Oligoflexus sp.: one gene and its partner. The protein of the gene in region 1 interacts with the protein of each later gene in a pairwise test. Links are inferred from orthologs where the notes say so. Each region holds a gene or a part of one and is shown in the gene's direction. Other genes may lie near its edges.

The links. The genes of interacting proteins can lie anywhere in the genome.
Region 2: the proteins of ribD (region 1) and VFO10_RS02205 interact in binary tests that used the Escherichia coli proteins (3 or more experiments, as listed by UniProt). The link is inferred for Oligoflexus sp. from one-to-one orthologs.

The regions. Positions count from the first base shown.
Region 1 is NZ_DASTAT010000100.1:50,749-58,137, forward strand. What follows is about bases 4,542-7,389. They hold ribD (bifunctional diaminohydroxyphosphoribosylaminopyrimidine deaminase/5-amino-6-(5-phosphoribosylamino)uracil reductase RibD), read left to right. Parts: upstream 4,542-5,244; coding sequence 5,245-6,534; downstream 6,535-7,389. Other genes in these bases: VFO10_RS22285 (trypsin-like peptidase domain-containing protein), read right to left, coding at 4,542-5,097; aroC (chorismate synthase), read right to left, coding at 6,531-7,389. In the rest of the region: VFO10_RS22270 (hypothetical protein), read right to left, coding at 1-226; VFO10_RS22275 (hypothetical protein), read right to left, coding at 385-633; VFO10_RS22280 (hypothetical protein), read right to left, coding at 1,260-3,437; more of VFO10_RS22285, read right to left, coding at 3,580-4,541. UniProt on the Escherichia coli protein: Converts 2,5-diamino-6-(ribosylamino)-4(3h)-pyrimidinone 5'-phosphate into 5-amino-6-(ribosylamino)-2,4(1h,3h)-pyrimidinedione 5'-phosphate.
Region 2 is NZ_DASTAT010000014.1:25,046-32,410, reverse strand. What follows is about bases 1,561-4,384. They hold VFO10_RS02205 (acetyl-CoA carboxylase biotin carboxylase subunit), read left to right. Parts: upstream 1,561-2,130; coding sequence 2,131-3,639; downstream 3,640-4,384. Other genes in these bases: VFO10_RS02195 (HipA domain-containing protein), read right to left, coding at 4,278-4,384; VFO10_RS02200 (acetyl-CoA carboxylase biotin carboxyl carrier protein subunit), read left to right, coding at 3,654-4,208; VFO10_RS02210 (acyl-CoA carboxylase subunit beta), read left to right, coding at 1,561-2,118. In the rest of the region: VFO10_RS02215 (hypothetical protein), read left to right, coding at 1-520; more of VFO10_RS02210, read left to right, coding at 532-1,560; more of VFO10_RS02195, read right to left, coding at 4,385-5,234; VFO10_RS02190 (HipA N-terminal domain-containing protein), read right to left, coding at 5,231-5,569; VFO10_RS02185 (helix-turn-helix domain-containing protein), read right to left, coding at 5,566-5,850; VFO10_RS02180 (hypothetical protein), read left to right, coding at 6,120-6,629; VFO10_RS02175 (hypothetical protein), read left to right, coding at 6,716-6,940; ndk (nucleoside-diphosphate kinase), read left to right, coding at 7,174-7,365. UniProt on the Escherichia coli protein: This protein is a component of the acetyl coenzyme A carboxylase complex; first, biotin carboxylase catalyzes the carboxylation of the carrier protein and then the transcarboxylase transfers the carboxyl group to form malonyl-CoA.

The DNA.
Region 1 (7,389 bases):
TGGAAAGTTCGCTGATCCACAGTTCATAGCTGGGAATGCCGAGGCTGTCGCAGGTGACATCCGGCTCCTTTTTTACCGGCTCTTTCTTCACGGGTTCCGTGGTCACGGGCTGCTGCTCGGCTGCTTGCGCCGGAGCGGAGCCTTCTTCCGTGGTGCTTTCGAGTTTTTCCTTTTGACAGCTCATGGCCAGTACAAGCGTCATCAGTCCAGGCAAAAGCCGCGGCATGGTCAAACCCCAAAAAATGTGTGGTGCTTCGGTGCGTGCAAGTAAAGTGCCTGAAAGCCTTATCGGCTAAGGGTGCGAGAAAATTCAGGGGACGACGGTGCGTCTGTGGGGTCCCGCGCGCCAGGGGATTGACAGAGTGGGAAATCCTACAGTTTTTATTAGCCCACGAAACCAGGCTGCATCGAAAGCCAGACAAGGCCCAGGCTCATCAGAACGGAAACAAGAGCCAGAGCCGTAAAGAGCGCGGCGATGCTGACCCGCAGGACCTGCTGCGCCATGCGAGGGATGCTGCCTCCAAACGGAGCTGTCATGCGCTGCAGCTGATGACCTTCGTGCAGAAAAGCTTTCATCGCGTAAAGAAAACTCAGAACACTGAGCGCTGTAATGATGATCACGAACGATGGCATATTGCTACCTCACAGTTAGGCTATTCCGTATTCGGTGGAGTCCCCAGGAGCTGAATCCGTGGCTGCAAAGCCCGGTCAAGGCTTAACAATTCTTGCGATTTTCGCCGAGGTGTCTGCTGGTCCTGTGGGGTTTTTCAGAGGTTGGGATTCTTACAGAACGGGTCTCCCAGCCATCCGCGAATTCATCCGCGCGAGCAGTATCCTGCCTTTCAGTTTTTGATGATTCGCAGCAATTTCAGAATTTGAGCTGGTGCTTCTTTCGAGTCTGATTTCCGGTTTTTCGCCGGATTCGCTGACAAAAATTCGTCCGTAACCCGAAGGCAGACTTTTGTTGGATGTGAGGGTCATGCATGGGGAAAGGCGCTCGGCGAGCTTTGGCGCCATGGTTTCACGGTCAAAGGTTTCGCCGCGTTTTGGAAAAATATCGCTCGATGCAGATTGATCGGCGTGGAGCTGATGAGGAAAAAGGATCATGCCGAGGGTGACAGCGGCCTTCAGTGGTTGGCGCGAAACAGGACCTAGGCTCGATATTTTCACGGGTTCTGGCCTTTTCATCATTTCATGGTTTTGTCTGTCTCTGCATCTTCGAAACTGACCAGGATCCTAGAACATCTTACGCCCTGTCGTCACCAACGATATTGAATACCAGAAAGAATCCGGGTTTCCTGATAGCTTCTTTCCTTATCTGCACTCTGTCTGAGACTCTGCTCGACGGAAAGGCTGGGCTCGCGTCTATGCCAGTAGAGAAATTTGAGATCAGCTTTCAGATCAAAACCTGTGAGCGACGAGCGGGTGCCTGAAAAAAGATCCTGATGCAGAGTCCCCTGAAGATTCAGGGAAAGATCATAAGGAAATTCCCTTTGATACTGTCCACGCAGTGAAAGGCGCTGTCGATCATCCTCTTCAGACCCCGCATAACGATAGTCCCAAATTTGCCAAAACGCTTCGATAGCACCACTGCGGACGCCAAGACTATGAAGCCGAACACTGCGGTCCAGAATGCCCACACGCTCGCCCGTCAGGGCATCCAGTCGATGTTCGCGGGTGGGGGCGAAGTCGAGATTTTGTTCCTGGGCCCAGATGAATTCCGGCATCATGTTGCCGATCGGCAGTGTCCACGCCATCTCATAGCCGAACCTATCCAGCCCACCGGATCCTTGCGAAAGCCTAGAAATATAGGGTTTGATAAGCAGAGACTGCCCGTCAAAGGGCAGGCTTATTCCAAGAGGCAGAGCCAGGACGGCTTCGAAACGCTGCAGATCCGCGAGACCCGTGTGCTGATAGACGGCAAACTGGAGTGAAGGCTCCAGTCGCACAGAAAAAGCTGCACTGCGTTCCAAAAGATAAGGCAGCTTTTGAGACGAGCGGACGAGCCAGCTCGAACGGTGCCCAATTTCGGGAGGCGCGGCCTCGTCGGAAGGAAGATGCAGGACGTTATTCGACCACCCGAGTTCAAGAGTTGCGGCATAGCTCCAGGGTTTCTTGCCATCAAGGTGCCTTTGCCATTCCTCGAAAGATTCCTGAAGCGGTGAAGGATTCGCGCTGTCCTGCCACCTTTCCCAAAGATCCAAAGCGGAACGCCAGCGGCCTCGCGCCTGCTCATTGGTGGCCAGCAGATAGAGTTCATCGGTGGGTATGCGCGCATGACGGAAATCTCCGGGTGCATTCACATCCCGTCGGGCTTTGCGCCGCAGCCTTGAGCGCAATGATTCCTGCTTTGTAATATCAGCCCAGAGGCTGCTGCTATCAATCCCGCTCTGCTTTTTATCGGCAAAGGCTTCCTGCTGCAGCCGATAAAGGCAGATGGCGGCCAACGCTTTATATTCAAGATCCGCGTCCGATTCAGCGGTCTTCACCAGCTCATAGGCTTCCTCCCATTGACCTTCCTGCAAAAGTCGGTAGAGATTTTCCTTGTTCGCCGTGACAGGGCCCATCATGTTTTTAAGCCAGTTCTTCCGAAGTTCAAGCAGTGCCGCCGTCAAAGGCTGATTCGTGTCCGTGGTTTCCATCAGCTGAGGGGATGTGCGCGCCATCGCATTTTGCCAGGTATCGGCATGCGGCAGACCTATTTGGAAGTGATAGGCTGCGTCGGCCTCCATCAGCAGTTCCTGGCCTGCAAAAACCTGAATTTCATAGGGTTTCCCTGGCACGCGGCGCAGCTGTTTTTGCTCCCATTCCCAAATAAGACCCTCGGGCCGCATGGATTCCAAAGGTCGCGTCGTCTCCCAGCGCGAAGTCATGTGGCCGCGAATGGTATAGGCGATGACCGTATCGCGGTCATATTTCACATAAAGATCGGAATCGGCAGCCAGCTCCAGCTCCGCATTCTTCCAAGCCGTCTGGGGATCAGCAGGCTGCAATGAAAGAGCCAGGGGATAGCCGCGGGTGGAAATCCGCGCAAGACCGCGTTCGCCTGTGAAGGCAAAAACCCAGACGCCATCTGACGGCGTGACGCTGATCGAAGTATGGGAATGCAGAATCATAAGGGCGGCATCACCGTATTTCAGAGCCACAAAGCTTTGGCTCGGACTATAAATCCGCGCATAATCCTGCAGCAGAAGTTGCTGCTCCCCCAGGGGTTCCGCCGCGCGGCGCGTGCGATGCAGAAAGCCTTTTTTATTCAGGGCCATCACCTGAAGGTCCATGGACGGTGGCCGGCTGGTCGGTGCCTCAGCCTTGGACGCCAAGGGCCGCAGAAAACCTTCCGCATCCTCGGGCCCCCAGTAATCGGGCGCAGGAACCCAGGGCTCGGCCGCATGAAGCGTCGAGGGCACAAAAAGAATGATAAAGATCCAGCGCAGCATGCTCATCCTATGAAAGCCTGGCCATGGACCTTTCTGTATCGGTGGAATCATTCCAAAATAGGGAGGCAGAAACTGCCGGGCGGAGGGGAGGAAGAAGGAAAGGATTCCCTTTACCGCAGGCAAAGGGAACCGAGGCGACACCTTACTTGCGGATGGACGCGAAGAGGATATTACCGCTGCGTTCCAACTGCAGAAGAACCTTATTACTGGACTTGAAGACATCCACGAGATCCTTGACGGATTTCAGCGGAGTCTGGTTGGCTTTCAGAAGGACATCACCAGGGCGAATGCCCGAGGCGCGTGCCTTGGAATTCGGATCGACATCCAGAACGAGGAGACCCGCGTTGCTATCGATTCCAAACTGCTCGATGTAATCGGCATGCTTTTGCTTGTTCAGCGGCTCAATTTTCAGGCCTGCCTGAAATTCAGCATTGCTGGCACTGCCCCCGCTATTGCCCGGTGCGGGGTTTTCCATGCGGCCTCGCTGGGCGATAAGATTATCCTGATCGAAGTCACCGAGGACCACGGTGGTCGACTGCTGCTTGCCGCCACGGAAATAGGTGACAGGAACTTTGGCCTGAGGCGGGGATAGACCGACGATATTCGAAAGTTCCTGGCCGGACGTGACCGGACGTCCAGCCACTTCGATGATCACATCGCCGGATTCCAGACCGGCCTTCGCTGCAGGTGTTCCGCGTTCGACCTTGGCGACCAAAGCCCCGCGGGTTCCCTTCGGCAGATTGAGTCCGCTCAGAAGTTCGTCATCGAGTTCCTGCGGCGAGAGCTGCACGCCGAGGTAACCGCGAGCCACGCGACCTTTGCTGACGAGCTGCTCGGCCACGCTGCGCACAAGGTTCGATGGGACAGCAAAGCCAATACCAGCGGACGCTCCCGAGCGCGAGAAGATCGCCGTGTTCATTCCGATCACAAGGCCTTCCATGTTGATCAGGGGGCCACCGCTGTTACCTGGGTTGATGGCGGCATCGGTCTGGATGAAGTTGCCGAGGCTCGTGATATTGAGATTCCCGCGACTGGTTGCCGAGACGGCACCAAAGGACTGACTGAATTCAAGACCGAAGGGAGCGCCGAGCGCGATCACGAACTCCCCGACTTTCACAGAGTCCGAGTTGCCGACGGAGAGTTGGGCGAGGCCATCCCGTTTGAATTTGGAATCGGTGATCTGAACCAGGGCCACGTCGGTGTTTTTATCCCCGCCGAGGACTTTCCCGGTATAGGTGGCTCCGTTGGCCAGCTTCAGCGAGATTTCATCAGCGCCTTCGATCACGTGGTTATTCGTGATGATATAGCCTTTGTCCAGATCGATGATGAAGCCGGAACCGACGCCTGCCTGCTGCTTTTGCTTCTGCTCAGGCACGTTGTTGGGCTGTTGTCCCCGGAAGCGTGGTCCGAAGAAGAAGTCGAAAGGATCCATTTCATAATAAGGATGGCCTTTGACTATCTTGGAGATCGAAATCAGAACCACACCTTTGCCAGTGGCCTGGGACAATTCAGAAACCCCAGCCGAAATCTGCTGCAGGGCGCGCACATTATCGGAATATTTGTCGCGATCCGGCGTGGGGAGCTGATAAGGAGCAGCCAACAGTGATGAGCTGATGAAGGCGGCACTGAGAAAAGTCAGGCTGAACTTCCTGGATAACATATATCTGATGAACCTCTCTCGAAATGGTTGAGCTTCCAAACTCTCCACATTCTGCAACTTTGATCATGAAATGAAAATAAGATATGGTGGACTTTATGAGAGCCCCGGACGGGGCCTATGAGAAATTGCTAAGTACGGATGGACGCGTTGAAAGCCGATACTTTACATCCCCTCAAGGCTGGTTTTGGCTTCGGAGGTTACATACCCCGTGCGCTTGATGCCGCCGTGGGCCAGGATTTCCCGACTCGCCTCGATGACGAGGCCTGGATGCAGCTGGCCCTTTTGGAATCCATGGAAGGCATTGGCCGAACCTGCCCGAATCCCCCTGTGGGAGCGGTCCTGGTGAAAGATGGACGCCTGATCAGTAAGGGAGCAACCCTGGCCTATGGGGACCGGCATGCCGAGCGGGTGGCGCTGGATGCGGTGACCGATCGGAGTCTTCTGAAGGGCGCGACGTGTTATGTCACCTTGGAACCTTGTGCCGGAACGGGTCGGCAGCCGCCGTGCACCGAAGCGCTTTTGGCGTCGGGTATAAGCCGTATCGTGGTGGGCGCTCTGGATCCGCATCCCAAGGCCGCAGGGCAGGGACTCAAGGCGCTGGCCCAGGCTGGAATCACCGTGGAAACCGATGTGCTGGGCGGCGAATGCCGCGCCTGGCTTTTTCCTTTTCTGGCCTATCAGCAGCTGCAAAGGCCGGTGGTGATCGGCAAGTGGGCGCAGACTTTGGATGGGCATCTGGCCGATGATCACGGTCGTTCCCAATGGATATCCGGAAAAAAAGCCCGAGCCTATACGCATTGGCTTCGGCAGAAATATGACGCCATCCTGGTCGGAGTCGGCACCGCCCTTGCGGATGCCCCGAGTCTGACCGTAAGGGATGCCGCTCCGCCTTTGCATCGGCAGCCGCATAAAATTATTTTTGATCCCAAAGGCCGCCTGGCGACCGGACAGCCCGAGGTTTTTCAAAACCTTCGCCGTGGTTTGAAGCCGGAAGGTCCCGTCCTTTTTTATGCAGTCGAGGCTCCCAACTGGAGGCATGCGCCGTGGATGGATGCCTTTTCTGATGTCATCGAGCCGGTTTTGATGCCGCCTCAATGTTCCTGGCTGGAATTTTTACGACTTCTTGATCATCAGCATCGTGCGCGCCTTGGACGCGAGCTGCAATCCATCATGGTGGAAGGCGGCGCGCAAATCCTGACGCTTTTGGTGCGGGATGAACTTTTGGATGCGCTGCAGGTTTTTGTGCGCACGGGAATTTTAGGGGGGAGTCGGCATCGCATCGGACGACTCGATGCGCGTGATGGAGCCAGCGCACCGCCGACCAATCCGCTTTTGGATCTGAACGCGCGGCATGATTTCCAGCTCGTCAGCACCCAGCAGCTGGGTGATGACGTGGTATTGGAATGCGCGCATCGGCGTTTTACATTCTGGACTTAAACGTGATGCGGCCCGCGCAGATGAGCGAAGGGCAGCTGCCTCAGGACATGATCCATCACGCAGAGTAAAGCCATCGCTTCCACCATCGGCACAGCGCGCGGCAGAACGCAGGGATCATGACGACCCGCCTTGGGTTTCATCACGAGTTCCTGACCCTGGCGATCGACGGTTTGCTGGTCTTTAAAAATGGTGGCCACGGGTTTGAAGGCCACGCGCATATAGATGTATTCCCCGTTGGAAATACCGCCCTGAATGCCGCCGGAGCGATTGCTCTCGGTGCGGATTTTCCCCTCGCGATTCACAAAGGCATCGTTGTGTTCCGATCCATAAAGATAGGTGGACGCGAAACCCATGCCGATTTCAAAACCCTTGCTCGCGGGTAAACTCATCATGCCTTTTGCAAGATCGGCTTCGAGTTTATCAAAGACGGGCTCACCGAGTCCCACAGGGCATTGACTGATGCCGCAGAAGATAGTGCCGCCAACGCTGTCGCCGGTTTTCTTGGCGTGAATGATCAGTTTTTCCATGGCATCGCGCTGGGCTTCATCGGGACAGCGCAGCGGGTGTTCCTCGACCTTATCCCGCGTGAGCGCCTCACCATAATCCGTGCGGCCCTGCACATCCTTCACGCGATCGACATACGCGACCACTTTAAAACCAGGGATCAGCTGCTGCAAAACAAGTTCCGCGACCGCAGCTGCAGCCACACGACCGATGGTTTCCCGCGCGCTCGCACGACCCCCGCCCGAGGGTGCTTTCACACCGTATTTCGCATCGGTCGTATAATCGGCGTGCGAGGGACGATAGACATCCTGCAAATCGTTATAGTGATCCTTCTTCGCATCCTGATTCCTG
Region 2 (7,365 bases), on another replicon or contig:
TGATCAGTACGTCCTGCAGGGATTTGATGGCCAGCCTTACATGCGCGGCATCAGCCCGCGTGTGGTGCTCAAACTTCTGGAACAGAGTCAGCAGCCGGATCTCCTCACAAAAATCGACGAGCTGTGGTTCCGTCCCGGTCAGGCCTGCGAGTCATGTCAGCATCCCGCAAGCTATTATCGCGAGGTGATTGCTCCGCGTCCTGACTGGCGCGCCTGGCTCACCAATTTCAGCCGCAGCGCATCGCAATCGGATGCTCTTCTTTTGCCTCTTGTCATCGAAGCGGATAAGGGCACGCTCAATGATCGTGGGCTGCTCTTCAATTTCCGTCGGGCCAGGATTGCTCTTCTTCTGATCGACACCAATAACGGTGAATTGATTTGGATCGGTGGTCGTGAGACAGAATCCCGTCTGCCGAAGGAAAAGGAAGCGCAGGACACGCTGCCTGATCTGGAAGATTTCTATCGCAACCTGTTCATACCCGATCTTTGGCTCGAATTCCCAGGTCGGCAAACCAATTGAAGGATAAACAGATGCTCGATACACCCCCAACGAAAAGGCAAGAGGCCTTTGATCGGCTCAACGCCTTGCGTTCTGAAGCAGCCCAAGGCGGCGGCGAGGATCGCATCAAAGCCCAGCATAAAAAAGGCAAGATGACAGCACGCGAGCGCATTCATCAGCTGCTCGATCCCGGTTCCTTCACCGAACTCGATGCCTTCGTCACGCATGATTGCCAGGACTTCGGCATGGAGCAGAAACGCATTCTAGGGGATGGCGTCATCACCGGCTTTGGAACGGTGGAAGGGCGTCTCGTTTATATCTTCTCCCAGGATTTTACCGTCTTCGGCGGCAGTCTGAGCGCAGCGTTCGCGAAGAAGATCTGTAAGGTCATGGATATGGCCGTGCGGAACGGAGCGCCGGTGATAGGGCTGAACGATTCCGGTGGCGCGCGGATTCAGGAAGGCGTGGCGAGCCTCGGCGGCTATGCGGATATTTTTTATCGGAACGTGCAGGCGTCGGGCGTGGTGCCGCAGCTTTCTTTGATTATGGGCCCCTGTGCGGGTGGGGCGGTTTATTCACCGGCCATTACCGACTTTACCTTGATGGTCGATCAGACGAGCCACATGTTTATCACCGGCCCTGAAGTCATCAAGACCGTGACGGGTGAGGAGGTGACCTTCGAAGAACTCGGCGGCAGCCAGACCCATACCGCGACCAGCGGCGTCGCGGATCTTCGTTCGGCTTCCGAAGGCGATGCCCTGCTCGCGCTTCGGAAAATGCTGAGCTATATGCCTTCCAATAACCTCGATACGGCGCCGTTCCAGGCTCTGGATCAGGATCCGAATACCCAGCGCCGCATCGCGGATGCTCAGAAAAAGCTGCGCGATATCATGCCGGATAACCCGAACCAGCCTTATGATATGCGTGAAGTGGTGCGGACGGTTCTGGATCCGGACAGTTTCTTTGAACTTCGCGAAGAGTATGCTGCCAACATGCTGATCGGCTTTGGTCGCCTCGGCGGTCACGCGGTGGGGATCGTTGCGAATAATCCCAATCATCTGGCCGGCTGTTTGGATATAGATGCCTCGGTGAAGGGCGCGCGTTTTGTGCGTTTCTGCGATGCCTTCAATATCCCGCTTCTGACCTTTGTCGATGTGCCCGGCTTTCTGCCGGGAACCGATCAGGAAAAAGGCGGCATCATTCGCCATGGCGCGAAACTTCTTTATGCCTTCAGTGAAGCGACGGTTCCGCGCCTCACTGTAATTACCCGCAAGGCCTATGGCGGCGCCTATGATGTGATGAACTCCAAGCACATCGGTGCGGATCTGAACCTCGCATGGCCGCAGGCAGAGATCGCGGTGATGGGTCCTGAGGGTGCGTGTAACATCATCTTCCGCAACGAAATCGTGAGCGCGGCGAATCCGAATGAAACGAGAAAGCAGCTGGTGGATTCCTATTCGGCGAAGTTCGCGACGCCTTATGAGGCTGCGGATCGCGCGTATATTGATTGCGTGATCTTTCCCGAGGAAACCCGGCGCTATCTTCTGGATGGCCTGAAAGCGAGCATGAACAAGCGGGTTGAAACGCCCAAGCGCAAGCATGGCAATATCCCTCTTTAAGAGAAAAACGCGATGAAAAAGCCTCTTTTTAACAAAGTCCTGGTTGCCAATCGCGGGGAAATTGCGCTGCGCATCATGCGGACGCTCCGCGATCTGGAAATTCCCAGCGTTGCTATTTATTCGGATGCGGATGCCGGCAGTCTGCACCGCAAATATGCGAATGAAGCCGTTCGTCTGCCCGGTCGCGCCTCGAAGGATACCTATCTGAATGTCGAGGCCATCCTGGAGGCGATTCGGCTGACCGGCGCCGATGCCGTGCATCCGGGTTATGGATTTCTATCCGAGAATGCCGCGTTCTGTGCGGCTGTTACGAAGATGGGCGTGAAGTTCATCGGTCCGTCCGATCATGCGATGCATCTCATGGGCGATAAGGTTCAAGCCAAGGCGATCATGAAAAAGCATAACGTGCCCTGCGTGCCGGGGAGTGATGGTGCCTTGGCCTCCGTGGACGAGCTGCGGGAGCTGGTGAAAAAGATCGGCTATCCCATTATTCTGAAGGCCGCTGCGGGAGGTGGTGGTCGCGGGATGCGCATCGTGCGGAAGGACGAGGAACTGAAAGATTCCTTCGAGGCCTGCAAGCGCGAAGCGATATCCTATTTTGGGGATGATACTGTGTTTGCGGAACGCTATGTGAGCAATCCGCGGCACATTGAAATCCAGGTGCTCTGTGATGGAAAAACGGGTGTGCATCTTTTCGAGCGCGATTGTTCGGTGCAAAGACGCCATCAGAAGCTGATCGAGGAAGCGCCGAGTCGTTTTCTGAATGATGAGCAGCGCCAGCAGCTGGGTGAAATCGCTGTGCGTGCGGCTCTGGCAGCGGATTATGAAGGCGTCGGTACGGTGGAATTCATCTGTGAATCCCCTGATCGCGCCTACTTCATGGAAATGAATACGCGCATCCAGGTCGAGCATCCCGTGACCGAGATGATCACGGGCGTGGACTTGATTCAGGAGCAGATCCGCGTGGCCGCGACCGGCAAACTCCGTCTGAGCCAGGAGGATATTAAAATCCGCGGCTGGTCGATTGAAACGCGGATCAATGCCGAGGATCCCGCCCAGGACTTCATGCCGAATCCAGGGCAGATCACGCATCTGCATCTGCCGGCCGGTCCCGGGATGCGGGTCGATACGCATATTTATGCGGGTTATACGATTCCTTCGGATTATGATTCGATGGTGGCGAAGTTCATCAGCTTCGGTGCCGATCGTGATGAAGCGATTCAGCGTATGCTGCGGGCGCTGTCTGAATTCGAATGCGATGGCGTTCCGACCACTGCGAAATTCCATGAGGTGGTGCTGAAGCATCCGGCCTTTGTTTCCGGTGAGTTTGATACTGGATTCCTGGCTTTGCATCAGAAGGAAATTGATACGGCGTTGAAAGGCGGTCCGGCTGATGAAAAATACAGTCGGCTCTTTACAGCCTTCCAGGCCCAGGTGAAAGCCGACGGTCGCTCTGGAAACGCTGTATCGCTGCCTTCGCAGTGGCAGCTGCGAGCGCGCCATGAATCCTGTCGGCATTAAAGGAAGGAAGTCCTATGAAATGGAGCAGTAAAACGGAAAGCGCCGGCACGGAAGTCACTTTACCTGACGCCATTACTCCCGGCGTCTGGAGTCCCGCGCAGGTCGGCACAGAGTCCATGGAAATATGCTGGGAACCCGGTCTTCGCACACTTTTCGTGCGCGAGTCCGCGAAGCATCCGGAAGTCCCCTTGAAATATCGCGCGGTGAAGAGCCAGCGTTTTCCCGGTGATCTTTTCACCGAGATCCTTTTGGAATACGTCGGCGGCTCCGAAGGCTTCGCCCGTATTCTCCAAGGCGAAGTCGGCATCCAGGTGCCCGGCCTCAACGGTCGCAAGGCCGGCGCCGGCGCCGCGGGTGAAGTCATCCGCTCGCCGATGGTGGGCAAGGTGCTGAAAGTTCATGTCGAGCCCGGTCAGGTGATTGAACGCGGTCACGAGGTCCTTGTGATCGAGGCGATGAAGATGGAGAATAAAATTTTCGCGCGCAGTTCAGGTACAGTGAAGGACGTTCAAATCGCTGCTGGCGCCCAGGTCGTGGTCGGCCAGGTGCTTGTGCAGATCGGGTCCTGACCGAAGACAGTTCGATATCAGGGCAAAACTACGGCTACCTCTGTCGCTCGCTTTGCTTTTGCCCTGGATTCAGGAATCCTTGATTCTACTGAACCGAATACTGATCAAACGCTGGTACTCCTGTTTGATATGTTCAGGAAGGATGCTTTGACGAATGGCGTCCATCAAAACGTCCTGGCTTTCGATAAATTCTTCAAGCCTACCCAGGATCGCTTTCTCCGGGATCATGAGATTTTCCCCAAGAAAAATAAAGTTGGATCTCTTCATTGAAGACTTCTTTCCTTGGACCGATAACGTAAGTTCTTCGGGATCATCCTTTTCACTGATCAAGAGACGCGTAGAGAGCAAATCATAAGCGGGCGAGAGGGTCACCCGGTCGGGTTTATCCGTTATCATGGAAAAATTTTTCATATGCATATCGGCGTTGCCGGTCAAAAAGGAAAAGACTGTAATTTCAAAGTAGCGAAGGGCATCGTCGCCGGGATTGGATGAATAACGCCTTATGACTTTTCCGACTCGTTCCGCAGTGCTTTTGTCTTTGTGTTCAGTCATCATTTCCGAGAGCTGACAAAGATCCTCGACTGCGATTTTCTTTTTCCCTTCACGATCAAATCGCTTCGTGATGTAGGCGAGCTGTCCGTCTTTCATGATTATTAACCCGTGGGGCGCGGTTTTGATCCCGCATTTTTCAGCCAGGTGCATCGTCAGGTGTTCCACCTCGGGCATATGAGGATACTCTGGGGCCGGGGGTTTGAGGATGTGGCTCCCACCAAGGTATCCCACAAGGGTAAGCCGATCTGTGGCTTGCGTGGATAGTGATTCCAGCTGCAAAGACAGTTTTCTCTGAACGCCTGTCATGGCCAGGCGCCTATTGATCAGGGCACCAGCGAGTTCGTCGATATCATTTTGGTCAAGATCGAGAGTAGGTATAACTTTTTTTCCGAATAGCTTTCGAGCACATTGGGGATGGTAGAGTTGATCGACCAAACTCTGGTAACACACCAGGCATTTTTTATAAGGATTCATGGCTGATCCTCATCAGACAGCGGCTGAACATGCACAGCGCCGATACAGTCGCGACATGCTGCCAGCAGCAAACCCATCCGGTCTTTAGGGTTTAATTTCCAGTTCTTTGTACTGAGATCAAGCAACCACCCTTCCGGGATAAGTCCGTCAAAAATTGGAAAGAGGAATTTGGACTCATGGACTTCAGTGTCCAAGGGTAAGGTGAGACTGATGGCCTGAGCGCCGGGCTGCTGCTGGTAAGACTTATCATAAGTGAAGAGATACGTGCCGCTTTCCGTTTCCTGAATGATGCCGGCAAACTTATTTTTGAAGAAGACTCTTGCCTGTCGCGTCATGTCCAATCCTCTTTCTGGATCGGCCGTGGCGCCAGTTCATGCCCAAAGAAAGCCAGAATCTTGTTCACACTATCCATCTTCGCGCTGGCTTTGCCAAGTTCGAGGTCACGAATGAATTTTGTGCTCAATCCACTGCGACGGGCGAGCTGTTCTTGCGTATAGCCAAGTTCTTTCCTTCGCATGCGGACAAATGTGGCGACCGGCCCAGCGGTTTCCAGGATCTCCTCAACTTTTCTTCGAGGCGCTCGCTTCCTGGATTTTATCTCGTTGTTTTTATTCATTTTGGCCTCGTGCAGCATCATTTTTAGCCCCCGACGAGGAGCTATAATGATGGTAACACCTCTTTTATGACCTTGTAAGGGTACAAAATAGATATTTTATATAAGCAGGGGAGTATAAAAATGAAAGTTCCTCATTTTATATCCTTGCAGGTGTATAAAAATAGCGAATGCCTCGCCCTCCCTGACAAAAAAAAGTGCAATATCACTCAACTCATCCCGTCCTCATACCGCCCGCGTTACCCTTTGTTTGATGATAGTCGGAGCCCTACATGAAAGCACGAGTCCATATCACCCTCTTCACGGCCGCGTCCCTTTTGGGAGCTGCGGCCTTTTTCTTCCCCAAGGCTTCGTCGGCTCCTTCGGTGTCTGCCTCGCAAAAAATTGTAAAAACTTCCACGCAAAAAGACAGCGTGAGTCAGCTCGCAGCGCCGCTGCTTCATCGTGAATTCACTTCGACCTGCATCAGCGGGAAGGATGGTTTCTATAAAGAAAAGCTGAGCTTCGCCGCCGATGCTACTACGACCTTCGCCAGGCATTATTTTGCGGATGCCGCCTGCCTGCAACCGAGTGAGAAGGAAAGCGTTCAAGCGGGACACTTTGCAGTGGCCGAAGAGGAAGAAGGTCAGCTGCTTTTGATCGTTCGCAATCTGCAGGATAAAAAGAGCGCGGATGTTACGCCTTACTTTGAAGCGTTGATCAAAGTCGATCGCGAGCAGCTCGTCATGCAGAACAGCCCTTCGACTTCGCTGCACTACACGGCCTCCACCAAATCCATCTAAGCCCTTGCATCCCGGCAGTTTCTGCCCACTGTGCGCACCTCGGACCCTGTTACAATAGAAGAGGAATAGAGTCCTAAGGAGGCACCATGCGCACCTTGGTTTTTGGTCCTATGATATTTCTTTGTCTGGCCCTGGGCGCTTGCCAGAGCGGTGGCGGCGGCGGTGGATCAGACGGCGTTTCCGGCAATGAAGGTGGTTCGGAGCCGATCAACCCGACGGAAGAACGGGCTTATAAAAGAGCCATCCTGAAATGCTATAAGACAGGGGGTTCGCGCGTCGTGAAAATTGAAGGCCAGCTGATGTGCTACTAATCGGCGACAGTCAGCTCCGAGCGGGACCCGGAACCCCATTCCGGGTGCCAATTAGCCCACAAAACCTATAAAACCAGCCAATTTTAACCAGCCCCCTGCCAACTATGCTTAAAAAAGAGCGTTAAAACGCTCGTCACCCTTGCCAATTTTCAACCTTCCAGTATGATTATCTGCGTTTTTTTCCTATCTTAGGATACATTGAAAAACTCTTTCACAGGCAAGAGGAGCTTACCTTGGAACTTACACTTTCGATCATTAAACCCGATGGCGTGGAACGCAACCTTGTTGGTAAGATTATCAGCAAATTCGAAGATCAGGGCATCAAGATCGCGGCCATCAAGAAGGTTCAACTGAGCCGCGCTCAGGCTGAAGCTTTTTATGCCGTGCACAAAGCTCGCCCCTTCTTCGGAGAGCTGGTAGAATTC